DNA from 2 places in the Streptomyces sp. bgisy130 genome. Region 2 is predicted to be linked to the other one. Evidence: riboswitches for the same ligand, from Rfam matches in the RefSeq annotation. Region 2 holds a riboswitch; the other holds the start of a gene.

Region 1 (6,691 bases), on a different contig from region 2:
CGATCTACCTGATCAAGTAGTCCGGACCCATACCGGCTCGAATCAGACAGACATATCCAAAGCATCGACGCAGAAGATCCTGACACCGGGGTAATCCGTGAAAAAGCTCTCCGCACGACGGCGCCATCCGCTGGCGGCGCTCGTCGTCCTACTCTTCGCGCTGGCGGTCACTGGGGGGGCGTACGCCGCGTTCGCTCCGGCGGACAAGGCTCAGGCCGATGACACCGCCCAGTCTCTTGCCATCAAGGAGGGCAAGAAGCTCTTCGCCGTCGGCTGCGCCAGCTGCCACGGCACCGGCGGTCAGGGCACCTCCGACGGCCCCAGCCTGGTCGGCGTCGGCGCCGCAGCCGTGGACTTCCAGGTGGGCACCGGCCGCATGCCGGCCCAGCAGCCCGGCGCCCAGGTGCCGCGGAAGAAGAACATCTACACCAACGCCCAGATCGACCAGCTCGCGGCCTACGTCGCCTCGCTGGGCGCCGGTCCGACCGTGCCGGACAAGGAGCAGTACAGCCCCGACGGCGCCAACATCGGCAAGGGCGGCGAGCTGTTCCGCACCAACTGCGCGCAGTGCCACAACTTCACCGGTAAGGGCGGCGCCCTGACCGATGGCAAGTACGCACCGACGCTCGAGGGCGTGGACCCGAAGCACATCTACGAGGCCATGGAAACCGGCCCGCAGAACATGCCCTCCTTCGGTGACGGTTCGCTGTCGAAGCAGAACAAGAAGGACATCATCGCGTACCTCGGCGCCGTCAACGGCGATGAATCCGAGAGCCCCGGCGGCCTCGACCTCGGCGGTCTCGGTCCGGTCAGTGAGGGTCTCTTCGGTTACATCTTCGGCCTGGGCGCACTGATCGCGGTCGCCATCTGGGTCGCAGCCCGGACTACGAAGGCCAAGAAGTCATGAGTGAGACTGGACGACACGAAGACGTGCCAGAAGAAACCCTTCCCGGTGAGCGGGAGACGGCTCACGAAGGTGCGGTGACCACGGCGGAGAACCCGTTCGCCGACCCGGGTCTGCCGCCCCACGAGCACCGTGCCCAGGACATCGACGACCGGGCCGCCAGGCGCTCCGAGCGCACCGTGGCGCTTCTCTTCGTCGTGTCCATGATCGCCACGGTCGCCTTCATCGCCGCGTACGTGGCGATCCCGATCGAGCAGAACGTCTACATCTGGCCGCTCGGTCACATCAGCGCGCTGAACTTCGCGCTCGGTCTGACGCTGGGCGCGGCGCTCTTCTGCATCGGCGCCGGGGCGGTCCACTGGGCCCGCACGCTGATGTCGGACGAGGAGGTCGCCGACGAGCGCCACCCGATCGAGGCGGCGCCGGAGGTCAAGGCCAAGGTCATGGCGGACTTCGCCCAGGGGGCGAAGGAGTCGCAGGTCGGCCGCCGCAAGCTGATCCGCAACACGATGTTCGGCGCGCTGGCCCTGGTGCCGCTCTCCGGTGTGGTGCTGCTGCGTGACCTCGGGCCGCTGCCCGGGAACAAGCTGCGCACGACGAACTGGAAGAAGGGCGTCCGCCTGGTCAACCAGGCCACCAACCTCCCGCTGCGTCCCGAGGACATCGCGGTCGGCTCCCTCACGTTCGCCATGCCGGAGGGCCTGGAGGAGCACGACGAGGAGTTCGCGCAGAAGATCGCCAAGGACGCCCTGATGCTCGTGCGGATCCAGCCGCAGAACATCAAGGACAAGCACGAGCTGTCCTGGTCGCACGAGGGCATCGTGGCGTACTCGAAGATCTGCACCCACGTGGGTTGCCCGATCAGCCTGTACGAGCAGCAGACGCACCACGTGCTCTGCCCCTGCCACCAGTCGACGTTCGACCTCTCTGACGGCGGTCGGGTGATCTTCGGTCCGGCCGGACACGCCCTGCCGCAGCTGCACATCACGGAGAAGGACGGCTTCCTGGAGGCCGCAAGCGGCTTCGAGGAGCCCGTCGGCCCGAGCTTCTGGGAGCGCGGATGAGTAACGAGACGAGCGCGACCACCCCGCGCCGTGGCCAGGCGCCACGGGGCGAGCGGATCGCCGACTGGGCGGACGGCCGGCTGGGCATCTACAGCCTGGCCAAGTCCAACATGCGCAAGATCTTCCCGGACCACTGGTCCTTCATGCTGGGTGAGGTCGCGCTTTACAGCTTCATCATCATCATCCTGACCGGTGTCTATCTGACGCTGTTCTTCCACCCGAGCATGGCCGAGGTGACCTATCACGGTTCCTACGTGCCCATGCAGGGTGTCCGGATGACGCAGGCCTTCGAGTCGACGCTGGACATCAGCTTCGACGTGCGTGGTGGTCTGCTGATCCGCCAGATCCACCACTGGGCCGCGCTGGTGTTCCTGGCCGCGATGATGGTCCACATGATGCGGGTGTTCTTCACCGGCGCCTTCCGCAAGCCGCGCGAGGTCAACTGGCTGTTCGGCTTCCTGCTGCTGGTGCTGGGCATGTTCACCGGCTTCACCGGCTACTCGCTCCCCGACGACCTGCTCTCCGGTACCGGTGTGCGGTTCATCGAGGGCGTCATCCTGGCGATGCCGCTGGTCGGTTCGTACCTTCAGTTCTTCATCTTCGGCGGGGAGTTCCCGGGGCACGACATCATCCCGCGGTTCTTCACGGTGCACGTCCTGCTGCTGCCGGGCATCATGCTCGGCCTGCTGGTGGCGCACCTGATCCTGGTCTTCTACCACAAGCACACGCAGTTCCCGGGTGCCGGCAAGACCAACAACAACGTCGTGGGCATGCCGCTGCTGCCGGTCTACATGGCCAAGGCCGGAGGCTTCTTCTTCCTGGTCTTCGGTGTGATCTCGGTGATCGCCGCGATCGCCAGCATCAACCCGGTGTGGGCGATCGGCCCCTACCGGCCCGACCAGGTGTCCACCGGCGCCCAGCCCGACTGGTACATGGGCTTCGCCGAGGGTCTGGTGCGTGTCATGCCGGGCTGGGAGTGGAACTTCTGGGGCCACACCCTCAACTTCGGTGTGCTGATCCCGATCCTGGTCTTCCCGCTGGTCCTGGTCGCGATCGCGGTCTACCCGTTCATCGAGTCCTGGGTCAAGGGCGACAAGCGCGAGCACCACATCCTGGACCGCCCGCGCAACGTCCCGACCCGTACCGGCTTCGGTGTCGCCTGGCTCGTCGCGTACTTCGTGATGCTGATCGGTGGCGGTAACGACCTGTGGGCGACGCACTTCCACCTGTCGATCAACTCGATCACCTGGTTCGTGCGGATCGCGTTCTTCGTCGGACCGGTGCTGGCCTTCATCGCCACCAAGCGGATCTGCCTGGGCCTCCAGCGGCGCGACAAGGACAAGGTGCTGCACGGCCGCGAGTCCGGCATCATCAAGCGCCTGCCGCACGGTGAGTTCATCGAGGTCCACGAGCCGCTCGACCAGGAGCAGCTGCACCTGCTCACCCAGCACGAGCAGCCCGCGCCGCTCGAGCTGGGCCCGGAGGTCGACGAGAACGGTGTGGAGCGCAAGCTGAAGCGCTCGCAGAAGCTGCGCGCCAAGCTCTCCAAGGCCTACTACGGCGAGGACAACGTCATCCCGAAGGCCACGGTCGAGGAGTACAAGGAGATCAGCAGCGGCCACGGCCACCACTGATCACCGCAGCGCTACCTAGCGCACCGTAGCCAGTACGCCACCCAGAGGGCCCCGTCCGTTCCCCAAGCTCTTAAGGAGCAGGGGATACCCCAACCGGACGGGGCCCTCCGGCGTGCCCGGCGGCTCGATAGGGTGAACGGCATAAGCAGGAGACAATCCAGGAGAGTGGACCATGAACGTTGTGACCCCGGTTGGCGGCGACAGCGTGGCGGCCCACACCTGGCCGGAGCTCCTCAACGCCCTGCTCGCCGGCCGTGACCTCAGCGCGGACGACACCGCCTGGGCGATGGACAAGATCATGCGGGGCGAGGCCAGCGACGCCCAGATCGCCGGGTTCGCGGTGGCCCTGCGCGCCAAGGGCGAGACCGTCGCCGAGATCTCCGGCCTGGTGCGCACCATGTACGCGCACGCCCGGCTGATCGAGGTCCCCGGCCCCAGCGTCGACATCGTCGGCACCGGCGGCGACGGCGCCAAGACCGTCAACATCTCCACGATGTCCTCGATCGTGGTGGCCGGGACCGGCGCCAAGGTCGTCAAGCACGGCAACCGCGCCGCCTCCTCCGCCAGCGGCGCCTCCGACGTCCTGGAGAAGCTCGGCGTCAACCTCGACCTCACCCCGCAGCGCGTCACCGAGGTCGCCCGGGAAGCCGGCATCACCTTCTGCTTCGCGGTGAAGTTCCACCCCTCGCTGCGCCACGTCGCCAACGCGCGGGCCCAGCTCGGCATCCGCACCACCTTCAATGTGCTGGGCCCGCTGACCAACCCCGCGAAGGTCCGCGCCCAGGCGACCGGTGTCGCGGACGCCCGGATGGCGCCGATCCTGGCCGGGGTGCTCGCCGAGCGCGGCTCGTCGGCACTGGTGTTCCGCGGCGACGACGGCCTCGACGAGTTGACCACCACCGCGACCTCCCGGGTGTGGATCGTCCGGGACGGCACGGTGCGCGAGGAGTCCTTCGACCCCCGGGACGTAGGCATCCCCCTGGTGCCGGTGGAGGCGCTGCGCGGGGCGGACGCCTCGTACAACGCGGATGTGGCCCGCCGGGTGCTGGACGGGGAGACCGGCCCGGTGCGCGACGCGGTGCTGCTGAACTCCGCGGCCGCGCTGGTCGCCCTGGAGCCGGCGGACGCTCCGCTGGCCGAGCAGATCCGGGCCGGGATCGAGCGCGCCGCCGCCTCGGTCGACTCCGGCGCGGCCAAGCGGGCGCTGGAGCGCTGGGTGGCCGCCAGCAACACCTGAGCGCACGGTGACGCAGGGTGTGACGCAAGGCCCAGTCCGTCATATGGACCGGGCCTTGCGCCGCTTTGCCCGTGTGGCATGATTCTGCCCAGGTCACGAGTGACAGCGATGCAGGCCCCGGCCCGCTGTCCGGCAACCCTCCTTCCGTGGCGGGGTGCCCCGGGTGATGACCAGGCCGCAGGCAGCGAGGTCTGCGGCAAGCGCGGATCCCTCGCCAGGGATCCTGGTCCCCGAGGGAGAACTTCCGTGAATCAGCGAATGCGATAGGGCCCGACGGCCCCTTTTCCGCATCCCTTTTTCTTTTCCCGCCGCGGTGCCCCGGCGCGCCCTCCGCGCCCCCGCACGCGGCGAATTCGCTTACCTCTCACGGGAGTTCGCCATGTCTGTTTCCGCCGTTGCCGCCGACCGCTCCGTCTGTGCCCCGCTGCCGGTTCTCGGCCGGGATGTCCGCGTCCCGCTCGTGACCGGCGGCGAGGTCGACTACGCCGCGCTGGACTACGCCGCCAGCGCCCCCGCCCTCCAGCGGGTCTGGGACGACGTGGCGGCCTACGCCCCGTACTACGGCAGCGTGCACCGCGGCGCCGGATACCTCTCGCAGCTGTCCACCGACCTCTTCGAGAACAGCCGCCGCACCATCGCCGAGTTCCTCGGCTGCCGCATCGAAGGGGGCCCGGGCGAAGCCCGGTCCGGCAAGGGCGGTGGCGGGCGACGGGAGGGCGACCAGGTCGTCTTCACCCGGTCCACCACCGACTCGCTGAACCTGCTCGCCGCCGTACTCCCCGAGAACACCCGGGTGTTCGTCTTCGAGACCGAGCACCACGCCTCGCTGCTGCCCTGGGAGCAGCGCCCGGACGTCACGGTGACCTACCTCAACGCACCGCGCACCCCGCAGCAGGCCGTGGACACCCTGGAGAAGGCGCTGGCCGCACGCGAGCCCTACGGCCCGGCGCTGGTCTGCGTGACCGGTGCGTCGAATGTGACCGGTGAGCTGTGGCCGGTGCGGGAGCTGGCGGCCGCCGCGCACGCGCACGGCGCCCGGATCGTGCTGGACGCCGCGCAGCTCGTCCCGCACCACCCGGTGGACCTCGCCGAGCTGGACGTGGACTGGGTCGCCTTCTCCGGCCACAAGCTCTACGCGCCGTTCGGCGCCGGGGTACTGGCCGGCCGCGCGGACTGGCTGCGGGACGCCGCACCGTACCTGGCCGGCGGCGGCGCCAGCCGCAAGGTCTCCCGGCGCACGGACGGCGGGGTGGACGTCGAGTGGCACACCACCGCGGCCCGGCACGAGGCCGGCTCGCCCAACGTCATCGGCGCCTACGCCATCGCCTCGGCCTGCCAGGCCCTGACCGAGGCCGGCTTCGACGGCCTGGTCGCCCGCGAACAGGAACTGATCGCCCGCCTCCGCACCGGCCTGGCCGAGGTACCCGAGGTGAACGTCCTCTCCCTCTTCGGCGAGGACGCGGCACGCGTCGGCGTCCTCTCCTTCGTCGTCGAAGGCTGGAACAGCTCCCACTTCGCCGCCGCCCTCTCCGCCGAGTACGGCATCGGCGTCCGCGACGGCCTCTTCTGCGCCCACCCCCTCGTCCGCACCCTCCTCGGCAGCGAGCCCCAGGACCCCGGCGAGTGCGGCGCCCCCGACGCGGCCCCCGGCGAAAAGTCCCTCAACGCCATCCGCGTGAGCTTGGGCGTTGGCACGCCGGACGAGCACGTCGACCGCTTCATCCGTGCGGTCACGGAACTGGTGAGGCAGGGGGCCCGCTGGAACTACCAGACGGAGGACGGCCGTTGCGTGCCGGCGCGTAGCGCCTAGCCTTCCCACGTTTTCGGCTGTCCCGTCGTGGGGGACCTCGCC
Region 2 (6,691 bases):
GGCGCGCTCGATACCGCGCTTGAGGGCCATCGGGTTGGCACCGGCGGCGACGTTGCGCAGGCCCTCGCGGACCAGGGCCTGGGCCAGGACGGTCGCGGTCGTCGTGCCGTCACCGGCGACGTCGTCCGTCTTCTTCGCGACCTCCTTGACCAGCTCGGCGCCGATCTTCTCGTACGGGTCCTCGAGCTCGATCTCCTTGGCGATGGAAACACCATCGTTGGTGATCGTGGGGGCGCCCCACTTCTTCTCGAGGACGACGTTACGGCCCTTGGGGCCGAGGGTGACCTTGACGGCGTCGGCGAGCTGGTTCATCCCGCGCTCGAGACCGCGCCGTGCCTCCTCGTCGAACGCGATGATCTTGGCCATGTGAAGTGGTCCTCCCGGACTGGGGTGGATTGCTCCGGACCGCGCTGGCGCCCGCGACGGACGACCTACAGACCTGTGTGGTTCCTTGCCCCACCGATCCGTGGGCCTCGCCGACCCGGTCCTTCTTTGTCACTCTCACTGGGAGAGTGCTAACGCCAATGATTAGCACTCGAGGGTGGAGAGTGCAAGCCGCTTGAAGGGGCGTCGGTGAGGTGTGGCGGTCGGGCGCGGAACGACTTCGAGGGCGCCTTCCGTTGGAGTGACGGCCGGGCGACAAGTTGGAGCGCGTACACCCCGCACCCGCGCAGCCTGCCCATCCGGCAGCATGCCGAAGGCCCGTACCCCCCTCAGGGGTACGGGCCTTCCTCACGCAGCAGTCGGTCGGCGCCTCAGCCGGCCACCCGGACCATGTCCGCCTGCGGCCCCTTCTGGCCCTGCGAGATCTCGAACTCGACCCGCTGACCCTCCTCAAGGGTGCGGTAGCCGTCCATCTGGATCGCGCTGTAGTGGACGAAAACATCCGCACCACCGTCGACCGCGATGAAGCCGTACCCCTTCTCCGCGTTGAACCACTTGACGGTGCCCTGAGCCATGCCTAACTCCCCTATTACTGGCCCTTGCGCAGGACCGCACTCCGCGGACCCGGGTCAGACCTCACCCCGCGAATGGCCCGTGGGGTGTGCGCCGGAACGCGTCGACCGCCGCTGAATGTATCTGCACAGATGCCCAGAGCAACAGGTCAATCGGACGAGAATTCCGGCGCCGAAGAAACGGCAATATGCGGCGAAATCCCAGTTCTCCAGGGCAAGTCGGGCCGGGCATAGGGCACCTAGGCGACAAATACCGCCCACACTTTGGCCACAACTGATCGCGAACACATATGCGTTCGGCATGCTCGCGGTGATATCCGGAGGGGGATCACCCCAATGGTATCTCCTTTCACAACATGGAATTGCCCCGTCCGCTTTCCGGCGGACGGGGCAATTCCGGTCATGAAGGAGAAGAGTTGGCGCAAATCAGCAGCCGCCGGCCACCGCCGGGATGATCGAGATACCCGCACCGTCCGGGGTGGGCGTCTCCAGGCCCTGCTCGAAGCGCACATCGTCGTCGTTGACGTACACATTCACGAAACGGCGCAGCTTGCCGGCGTCGTCCAGCACACGGGCCGCGATGCCCTGGTGGTTCTGCTCCAGGTCGGCGATCACCTCGGAGAGGGTCGCGCCCTCGGCGGGGACCTCGGCCTGGCCACCGGTGTACGTGCGGAGGATGGTGGGGATGCGGACCTTGACGCTCATGGTTCTGCCTTCCAGGGGTACGGAGTACGGGTTCGGGGGCCGGTCGCGGCCTCGTCCGCCGGATGCCGGACGGGCCGGCGGCCTCAGCGGGCCAGGCCGGCCGCGCGGAACGCGTCCAGATTCGGACGGATCGTGGCCGTGGGCCCGGAGGTGGGGGCGACCGCGTCGAGTGTCTTGAGACCGTCACCCGTGTTGAGGACGACGGTGGTCAGCGACGGGTCGAGCACGCCGTCCTCGATCAGCTTCTTGGTCACGCCGACGGTCACGCCGCCCGCGGTCTCCGCGAAGATGCCTTCCGTCCTGGCCAGCAGCTTGATCGCGTCCACGACCTGCTCGTCGTTGACATCCTCCACGGCACCGCCCGTACGGCGCGCGATGTCCAGTACGTACGGCCCGTCGGCCGGGTTGCCGATCGCCAGCGACTTGGCGATGGTGTTCGGTTTCTGGGGACGGACCACGTCGTGCCCGGCCTTGAAGGCCGCGGACACCGGCGAGCAGCCCTCCGCCTGGGCGCCGAAGATCTTGTACGGCTTGTCCTCGACCAGGCCGAGGGCGATCAGCTCCTTGAGCCCCTTGTCGATCTTGGTGAGCTGCGAGCCGGACGCGATCGGGATGACGATCTGGTCCGGGAGCTGCCAGCCCAGCTGCTCGCAGATCTCGTACGCGAGCGTCTTGGAGCCCTCGCCGTAGTACGGCCGCAGATTGACGTTGACGAAGCCCCAGCCCTCGCCCAGCGGGTCGCCGATGAGCTCGGAGCAGAAGCGGTTGACGTCGTCGTAGTTGCCCTCGATGCCGACCAGGTCGCCGCCGTAGACCGCGGCCATGACGACCTTGCCGGCCTCCAGGTCGTGCGGGATGAATACGCAGGACTCGAATCCGGCGCGGCGGGCCGCGGCGCCGACCGCACCGGCGAGGTTGCCGGTGGAGGAGCAGGAGAGGGTGGTGAAGCCGAAGGCGCGGGCGGCCTCGACGGCGATCGCCACGACGCGGTCCTTGAAGGAGTGCGTCGGGTTGCCGGAGTCGTCCTTGACGTACAGACCGCCGGTGACGCCCAGCTCACGGGCGAGGTTGTCGGCCTTGACGAGCTTGGTGAAGCCCGGGTTGAGATTGGGCTTGTCGGCCACGTCGGTGGGGACGGGCAGCAGCGGGGCGTAGCGCCAGATGTTGTCCGGGCCGGCCTCGATCTGCTTCCGCAGGCCCTCGGGGTCGCCGCTCGGCAGGTCGTAGGCGACTTCGAGCGGCCCGAAACATTCCTGGCACGCGAAGATCGGGCCGAGCGGGAAGCGCTGTCCGCACTCGCGGCAGGACAGGGCTGCGGCGGGGCCCAGAGCGACGGCGGGGGTGTTTTCGGTGACTTGCACAGCCATGGAGGCGAGGCCCTTTCTCCTCATCTTCCTCGCGGCGAATCTCGCCACGAGACGGATTTGGCACCTTCCCTAGCCGGGAGCCTCACGCGCGCGGGACGTCAGCGTCCTGGCGGCAAGACCGGCTGGAGGGTTGCCGGGGCTTCAACGGGCCGTATCCCTCTGCCCCTCTGGATGAGCGGTATGGCGCTGGGACTGAACCCAGGCGTTTGTGGCGCGGGGACCCCGACATGCGACGGTCATCCGCGTTGTTCAAGACTGTAACCGAAGGCACTGACAGTTGAGATAGTCGTCCGAACCGCGAGATGGATCACACAGGCCGCCGATCGGGCGGTGACCGAGGAGTCGTAGACGTGCTGGAAGAGGTCGAGAGCTGGCTGACCAGCCACTCCTGGTCCGCCGCTGACCGCCCGCTGGGGCAGCTGCTGGAGGCGAAGCGCCAGACGGGTCGTACGGTCAGTGTCGTACTGCCCGCGCTCGACGAGGAGGCCACGGTCGGGGCGATCGTGGCGGTGATCCGTGCCGAGCTGATGGCCGAGGCCGTGCCCCTCGTCGACGAGCTGGTGGTGCTGGACTCCGGCTCCACCGACCGCACCGCCGAGGTCGCGGCGGCGGCCGGCGCGCGGGTCGTGCCCCGCGACAGCATCCTGCCCCGGCTGCCCGCGCTGCCCGGCAAGGGCGAGGTGCTCTGGCGCTCCCTCCTGGCCACCACCGGCGACATCATCTGCTTCATCGACGCCGACCTGCGCGAATTCTCCGCCACCTTCGTCTCCGGGATCGTCGGCCCGCTGCTGACGGACCCGGACATCCAGTTCGTGAAGGCGATGTACGACCGTCCGCTGGAGACCGGCGCCGAGGGTGCCGGGGCCGGCCAGGGCGGCCGGGTCACCGAGCTGGTCGCCCGCCCGCTCCTCAACCTCCACTGGCCACAGCTGGCCGGCTTCGTCCAGCCCCTGGGCGGCGAGTACGCGGCCCGCCGCTGCCTCCTGGAGCGGCTGCCGTTCCCGGTCGGCTACGGCGTGGAGCTCGGCCTGCTCGTCGACTCCCTGCACACCGTCGGCCTCGACGCCCTCGCCCAGGTGGACGTCGGCGTACGCAAACACCGCCACCAGGACGGCCAGGCCCTCGGCCGGATGGCCGCCGCGATCTACCGCACCGCCCAACTACGCCTGACCCGCGGCCACATGGTCCGCCCCCGCCTCACCCAGTTCGACCGCGGCGACGCGGGCTTCGTCCCCCGCACCACGGACGTGGACACCGAGGAACGCCCCCCGATGGCCGAAATCCCGGAGTACGCGGAGCGCCGGGCGGCGTGAGCGCTCCCGCCCGGCCGGACGTTCAGGCGTCGAAGCCGTACTCCAGCACGTAGGCGGACGAGTCGAGGATCATCTCGTTGACCTCGACGGTGCGGCCGTCCGCGGTCACGGCCGTGCGGCTGATGAGGATGACGGGCGTGCCCGCCGGGAGGCGCAGCCGCTCGGTCTCCTCCGGCGCCGGCATACGGGAGCGCACCTCTTCCCGGAAACGCGCGGGAGCCGCGCCCAGCTCGGCGAGCCGGGCGTACGTGCCGCCCGCCCCGGTGTCCGGCCGCGTGATCGCCGAGCCCGCGACCAGCGCGGCGGGGAGGTAGGAGGCGGACAGCAGCACCGGCTTGCCGTCGAGCACGAAGCGGCGGCGCCGCACGATCACGGCGTCTCCAGGAGCTATATCCAGTCGCGCCGCGACGGTTTCAGCGGCCGACTCCTCGTCCACCGTGACCTCGTCCACCACCAGGTCACGGTCCGGGACATCGGCCGACCAGACCGACCGCCCTTCACCCCACTGTTCCCGCGCCAGTCGCGGCACACCCCGGCGCCGGATCGGCTGGAAGTCCCGCACGAAAACTCCGGCGCCCTTGCGGGCCTCGGCGAGCCCCTCGGAGGTGAGCACGCCAAGAGCCTGACGTGCCGTCATCCGGGCCACTCCATGCCGGTCCATCAGGTCGTTCTCTCCGGGCAGCCGGTCACCGGGCCGGAACTCCCCCGCTGCGATCGCCCGCTTCAGCCCGTCGGCGATCCGGCGGTACGTGGGCGACGAGCTCTCCTGTGCGGCCATGCGACGCATCCCTCCTGGCGATCTCCGGACATCCTCTGGCACCCGCTCTCGTCGGGCGAAATCCCGGCCATCCAGCAGGCGGCCGACGCTGCGCGCACCCGGCTCGCCGTCGGCGGGACACTGGACGACTCCCCTCCCCCGCCCCTTGACCGCTTCCGTACGTTTGCGCGGATCTGTGGCGGGTTACTTTCGCGACATGGTCTCCGAGCGCAGTGCGGTGCAAGCAGGTGCTGAGGTTCTTGTCGCGTCCAATCGTGGGCCGGTGTCCTATGGCCTGGGGGAGGACGGGACGCTGAGCGCCAAGCGGGGTGGTGGCGGGCTGGTGTCCGGGCTTTCCGCTATTGGGCCCGAGACCGATGCGGTGTGGGTGTGTGCCGCGCTCGGGGACGGGGACCGGGAGGCCGTGCGGCGGACGGGTGGTGTGCTGGAGTCGGGGGACACGGGTGGACAGCGTGTCCGGATGCTGGACATTCCGGCCGGGGTGTACGCCGCCGCCTACAACGGCGTCGCGAACTCCGTGCTGTGGTTCGTGCACCACATGCTCTACCAGACGCCGCTGGAACCGGTCTTCGGCGCGGAGTTCCGGGCGCAATGGGCGGCCTACGAGTCGTACAACGCGGCCTTCGCCGACGCGCTGGCCGAGGGCGCGGCGCCCGGCGCGGCCGTTCTCGTGCAGGACTACCACCTGGCGCTGGTGCCCGGCATGCTCCGCGAGCGCCGCCCCGACCTGCGGATCGCGCACTTCTCCCACACCCCGTGGGCCCCGGCCGAGTACTTCGCGATGCTGCCCGACGACATCCAGCGGAAGCTGGCGCTGGGCATTCTCGGTGCCGACCGGGCGAACTTCCTCACCCGGAGGTGGGCCGAGAACTTCGTGGCCTGCGCGGAGACCGGGCTCGGCGGGCAGTGCGAGCGGGTCCGGCCGGAGGACGGGGCGCCCGGCATCGTCGCGCTCGTCCCGGAGCGCAAGGCGCGCACGACCTGGATCGGTGTGCACGGCCTCGGTGCCGACGCCGCTTTCCTGCGCGAGCGCGCGCACCGTCCCGACGTCGAGGAGCGGATGGCGGCGCTGCGCACCGAGATCGGCGGGCCGGGGCGGCGGACCATCGTCCGGGTGGACCGCACCGAGCTCTCCAAGAACATCGTGCGGGGCCTGCTCGCCTACCGGCAGCTGCTCGCCGACCGCCCCGAGTGGCGCGAGCGGGTGGTGCACCTCGCCTTCGCCTACCCCTCGCGCCAGGACCTCGCCGTCTACCGCGACTACACCGCGGAGGTCCAGCGGGTGGCCGAGGCCATCAACGCCGAATACGGGACGGCGGGTTGGCAGCCGGTCCTGCTGCACGTCAAGGACGACTTCGCCCGCTCGCTGGCCGCCTACCGGCTCGCGGACGTGGCACTCGTCAACCCGATCAGGGACGGGATGAACCTGGTCGCCAAGGAGATCCCGGTGGTGTCGGACGCCGGCTGCGCGCTGGTGCTCTCGCGCGAGGCGGGCGCGCACGAGGAACTCGGCGCGCATGCCCTCACCGTCAATCCGTACGACATCGTCGGCACCGCCGAGGCGCTGCACGA

Evidence for each region. Region 2 has a riboswitch for S-adenosylmethionine ahead of thrC (threonine synthase). Riboswitches for the same ligand answer to the same signal wherever they lie in the genome.
Region 1: another riboswitch for S-adenosylmethionine. It lies ahead of AC3EUV_RS37895 (aminotransferase class V-fold PLP-dependent enzyme); the one in region 2 lies ahead of thrC (threonine synthase).

What each region holds. Positions count from the first base shown of each region.
Region 1 covers NZ_JBYISA010000082.1:3,523-10,213, forward strand. The annotation lists gene ctaE (aa3-type cytochrome oxidase subunit III) at 1-20, shown strand, start outside; gene qcrC (cytochrome bc1 complex diheme cytochrome c subunit) at 98-907, shown strand; gene qcrA (cytochrome bc1 complex Rieske iron-sulfur subunit) at 904-1,968, shown strand; gene qcrB (cytochrome bc1 complex cytochrome b subunit) at 1,965-3,602, shown strand; gene trpD (anthranilate phosphoribosyltransferase) at 3,775-4,839, shown strand; SAM riboswitch class IV at 4,931-5,048, shown strand; gene AC3EUV_RS37895 (aminotransferase class V-fold PLP-dependent enzyme) at 5,219-6,649, shown strand.
Region 2 covers NZ_JBYISA010000003.1:105,947-112,637, reverse strand. The annotation lists gene groL (chaperonin GroEL) at 1-366, opposite strand, end outside; gene AC3EUV_RS05720 (cold-shock protein) at 756-959, opposite strand; gene AC3EUV_RS05715 (MoaD/ThiS family protein) at 1,383-1,661, opposite strand; gene thrC (threonine synthase) at 1,745-3,028, opposite strand; SAM riboswitch class I at 3,046-3,206, opposite strand; gene AC3EUV_RS05705 (glucosyl-3-phosphoglycerate synthase) at 3,379-4,341, shown strand; gene AC3EUV_RS05700 (GntR family transcriptional regulator) at 4,364-5,119, opposite strand; gene AC3EUV_RS05695 (alpha,alpha-trehalose-phosphate synthase (UDP-forming)) at 5,316-6,691, shown strand, end outside.